DNA from 2 places in the Streptomyces sp. CA-181903 genome. Region 1 is predicted to be linked to the other one. Evidence: riboswitches for the same ligand, from Rfam matches in the RefSeq annotation. Region 1 holds a riboswitch; the other holds the start of a gene.
The links. A riboswitch is a leader RNA that binds a small molecule or an ion and turns the genes downstream of it on or off. The one in region 1 is predicted to bind cobalamin.
Positions count from the first base shown of each region.

Region 2: another riboswitch for cobalamin. It lies ahead of ACQEVS_RS03400 (acyl-CoA thioesterase); the one in region 1 lies ahead of metE (5-methyltetrahydropteroyltriglutamate--homocysteine S-methyltransferase).

Region 1 is NZ_JBNJLY010000001.1:6,417,236-6,419,425, forward strand. It holds partial or broken gene metE (5-methyltetrahydropteroyltriglutamate--homocysteine S-methyltransferase) at 1-1,054, opposite strand, end outside; cobalamin riboswitch at 1,219-1,461, opposite strand; gene ACQEVS_RS28525 (hypothetical protein) at 1,967-2,190, shown strand, end outside.
Region 2 is NZ_JBNJLY010000001.1:812,884-815,073, reverse strand. It holds gene ACQEVS_RS03410 (DUF6114 domain-containing protein) at 1-240, opposite strand, end outside; gene ACQEVS_RS03405 (DUF6230 family protein) at 243-866, opposite strand; cobalamin riboswitch at 992-1,234, shown strand; partial or broken gene ACQEVS_RS03400 (acyl-CoA thioesterase) at 1,386-1,718, shown strand; gene ACQEVS_RS03395 (esterase/lipase family protein) at 1,956-2,190, opposite strand, start outside.

The DNA of each region.
Region 1 (2,190 bases):
CGATGTCGCGCTCCATGGCGGCGTCGAGGGGGACGTGCAGCAGGGACGAGGACGCGGCCACGTCCACCCGCTCCGCCAGGCCGAGCAGCGTGCCCAGGGTGGCGAGGGATTTCTCCAGGTCGTTCACCCAGATGTTGCGGCCGTTGACGACACCGGCGACCAGGCGCTTGCCGGGCAGCCCGCCGACGGCGGCGAGGTCGTCGAGGTTGGCGGCGGCGGCCTCGGTGAAGTCCAGGGCGAGCCCGTCCACCGGCGCCTTGGCGAGGACGGGCAGGGCCTCGCCGAGCCGGTCGAAGTACGAGGCGACCAGCAGCTTCGGCCGGTCGGGCAGCGCGCCGAGCTCGCGGTAGGCGCGCTCGGCGGCGTTGAGTTCGGCCGGGGTGCGGTCCTGCACCAGGGCGGGCTCGTCCAGCTGCACCCACTCGGCGCCGGCCGCCCGCAGGTCGGCCAGCACCTCCGCGTACACCGGCAGCAGGCGGTCCAGCAGGGTGAGCGGGACGAAGTCCGGATCCACGCCCGGCGCGGGCTTGGCGAGCAGCAGGTAGGTGACGGGTCCGACGAGGACGGGCCGGGCGGCGGCCAGACCGAGGGCGAGGGCCTCCTTCAACTCCGCGACCTGCTTGGCCGAGTCGGTACGGAACACCGTGTCCGGGCCCAGTTCCGGCACCAGGTAGTGGTAGTTGGTGTCGAACCACTTGGTCATCTCCAGCGGCGCCACGTCCTGCGTACCGCGCGCCATCGCGAAGTACCCGGCCAGGGCGTCCGCCTCGACGGCTTCCCGGTGGCGCGCGGGGACCGCGCCGACCATGACGGTGGTGTCGAGGACGTGGTCGTAGTACGAGAAGTCGCCGGTGGGCACCTCGTGGAGGCCGGCCGCGGCCAACTGCTCCCAGGTGTCCCGGCGCAGGCCGGCGGCGGTGGCGCGCAGGGCGTCGGCCGTCACCCGGCCCTTCCAGTAGCCCTCGATCGCCTTCTTGAGTTCACGGTTCCGGCCCTGGCGGGGGTAGCCGTACACGGTGGCGCGTGCTGCCGCGGCTGCGGACTTGGCGGTCACGGAGATCTCCTTCGCGAGATGGATCCCTGAGATCCCGGGACGGGACGAGAGCGCGAAGGGTGACGGAACCGGACGGGCCGAGCGCGCGCGGCACGGCGCGGTCGTCCGCCTGGTATGTACGCCGACCCGCCCTCGAGGTCACCGGGATGTCCACGCACGAGTGGTTCGCGCGCGGGCAGCGGGCAGGTCTTCGGACTCGCGGGCGCGCCCCGTTGTGTACGGAATCCGTCGGATTCCGTACGAGGCACCTACTGGCCGTCGCTTCCCGGGCCCGTGCGTCGGGCCCAGTGCGTATGACGGCGGTCGTTCCCGCTCACCGCTGCGGGGCAGTCCCGGATTCCCACCGGGTTCCCTCTTGCGACGCTCCCGTCTGGCGGGCGGGGCGAACCAGCTGCACTTGTCAGCCTAGAGGGTGCGGGGTTGGGACGGAAGGGAGTTCGTGATGCGAAGGGTGAGGTGGGACACGTGGGGCGGGACGGGTGCGGGGAGGGGCGACGGCCCGGAGGGGCCGTCGCGCGGCCGCCGCCGGGCGCCCCGGCGCGGGGAGGTGCCCGTGCGGGCGCGGCTGCCGTGGTCACGCGGGGGACGGGGGAGGCGGGACGGCCGGGGAGCGAGGGGTTCCGCGCCGGTGAGGAAGCGGAGCGGGTTGCGGCGCGTCATGAGGTCGACGAGGCCGTCGTCGACGCCGGCGGCGCGGGCCCGGGGAGGACGGACCCGCGGGGGCGGAGCCCCCGTGCCGCAGGGGTGCGGCACGGGGTGCGCGCGGTACGGGCTGGGGTTTCAGCCGCTCTGGGGCGGCAGTTACGAAACGTGTTTGCACAAGGTGCAACCACTGTTGTGACGCGCGAGGTTGCCCTAGATTCCTCGCATACGGCCCGACTCCCGTGCACCGTGCGAAACTTGGAGGATTCCGTGAACGGAAAGTTTGCGACGGCCGGACTCGCCGCGGTCGCGGCGGCCCTGCTGGCCGGAGTGGCGCCGGCCGCCCCGGCGTCGGCAGCCACCGCGGCGCCGGCCCGGGGAGCGGTGACGGCGGGCTCGTCCACCTACTACGTCTACGTCACCGGGGTAGCCGGCTCGCTGGACGGTGCCCGGGCGAACGCGAACCAGAAGCTCCCGCACAACTGCTACCCCTG
Region 2 (2,190 bases), 5.6 Mb from region 1:
GAGGAACCAGAGGAAGAGGCCGGCGGCGACCAGCGCGCAGCCCAGGCCGAGCGTGGCGAGCCCGCCCGTGCCCAGCGTGATCACCACGGGGAGCGGGGCGCAGGTGACGGCGACGAGCTCGGCGCCCGCCAGCAGCAGGAGCGTCCCGGCCCAGAACGGCCGGGTCCGGCGCCACCTGCGCGGTGCCGTACGGCGTCGGGGCGCGGGAGGCGGCGGTTCCGGCGCCGCGTCGTGGTGCACGGTCAGTAGCACCCCTTGTCGCCGGGGCGGATGCTGAGGGCCAGGCCCTTGAGGCGGAAGTTACCTCCGGTGGCGGAGCGGGCGTGGGTGCGGATGCCGTCCACTTCGAGGTCCGTCGCCTGGAGGCCGAACTGCCCGGCCGCGCCCTGGCTGTGGGGCACCGCGTCCAGCGTGGAGGCGTCCCGGCCGAGCTCCATCCGTCCGAACCGGGCGTCGCCCGTCAGGTCGTCCACGTCGATGACGAGATCGTCGACCGTCACCGCGGTGTCCCGGTCGCCCGCGGTGAGCTTGAACGTCACCGTCCCGACCGGGGTGTTGACGCGCGTCGACTCGCACAGGCCGGTGAGCGTCGCGTTCCCCACGCCGATCCTGGCCTGCGGCCGGCCCGGGCCGTCGACGGTGCGGTCCACCGCGGTGAACACGGTCAGCCCTTTGCCGGTGAGCTTCCGGGCGGAGATCTGGGACGTCGTCCCCGAGACGGCGAAGGACGCCGCCAGCACGCCCTGGGCCATGGCCACCGCCATCACCCCGACGAGGGCCAGCGCGAGGGCCGCGACCGGCACCGCCCGCCGCCACACCGTACGGCCCTCGGCCGGCGTCGCCGCGTCGTCCGCCACCCCGCTCATGTCCCTCCGCCTCCCCGGCCGCGGCGAGCCCTCTCGCCCCCCGCAAGAAGCTGCCCGCCCACCAGGTCCGTAGTCGTGACGTGATGTCACCCATGAGGAGGAATGCCGGGGTGGGCGCTGCGGTTACGCTGACGCACGCAGCTGGTTCGCCCCGTCGGCCGGACGGGAGCGTCGTAAGAGGGAACCCGGTGGGAATCCGGGACTGCCCCGCAGCGGTGAGCGGGAACGACCGCCGTCATACGCACTGGGCCCGACGCACGGGCCCGGGAAGCGACGGCCAGTAGGTGCCTCGTACGGGATCCGACGGATTCCGTACGCCACGGGGCGCGCCCGCGAGTCCGAAGACCTGCCCGCTGCCCGTACGCCCCCAGTGCGTGCGGCCGGCCGGCCGTCGTCCGTACGTGCCGCCGGTCCGTTTCCCGCGACTCGCGAAGGAGAGTTGACGTGGCCGACACGACCGCCACCCTGCACGCCGCCGCCAAGGGCCCGGCCGATTCCCGGGTTTCCCTAGCCCACATCATGAGCGAGCACGACACCAACCTGTACGGCACGATCCACGGCGGTGTGGTGATGAAGCTCATCGACGACGCGGCCGCGGCCGCCGCCGGGCGGCACGCGGGCGGCCCCGCGGTGACCGTCTCGGTGGACCGGATGACGTTCCTGGCCCCGGTACGCGCCGGTGACCTGCTGAGCGTGCACGCCGAGCTGGAACGAGCGGGCCGGACCTCGATGAGCGTGGCGGTCCGGGTGACCGCGGAGCGGTGGAACGCCTCCGGGCCGGTCACCGATGTGGCCACCGGGCGGCTGACGTTCGTCGCGGTCGACGCCGACGGCAGGCCCCGCCCCGTACCGGCACTCGGGGAGCCGGGAGCGGCCGGCTCCTGACCCCCGGGGGGCGGTCCGGTGCGCCGGACCGCCCCGCCCCGCCGGCCGCGTCCCGGCACTTCGTCGTCCCCGGACCGGTGATGACGATCGTCCCGTCGCCGAAGTGGCCGCCGCGGTGGTGGAGTTCGCGGCGCCGGACCCGCTTCCGCTCCCGGGCGGGGTCCGGCATGGAGCGGATCATCCCGTGGCGCCTCGCGGCCGCACCTAGGCCGGACCGCCGCAGTCGACGGGAGCGGCGTGCGCGGGATCCAGGGCGTTGGCCACGAGCCGGAAGGCGACGGGGTCCGCCAGGGCGAGGGTCCAGTGCGCGGCCGGGTCGAGCGGACACACGTCCTGGAGCAGGATGTTGTCGACGTCCGGGCCGGTGAGGAACTGGGAGCGGTACGGGACGACCACCTCGTCGAAGCGGGTGGCGATCACGGTGTACCGCACACCCGGA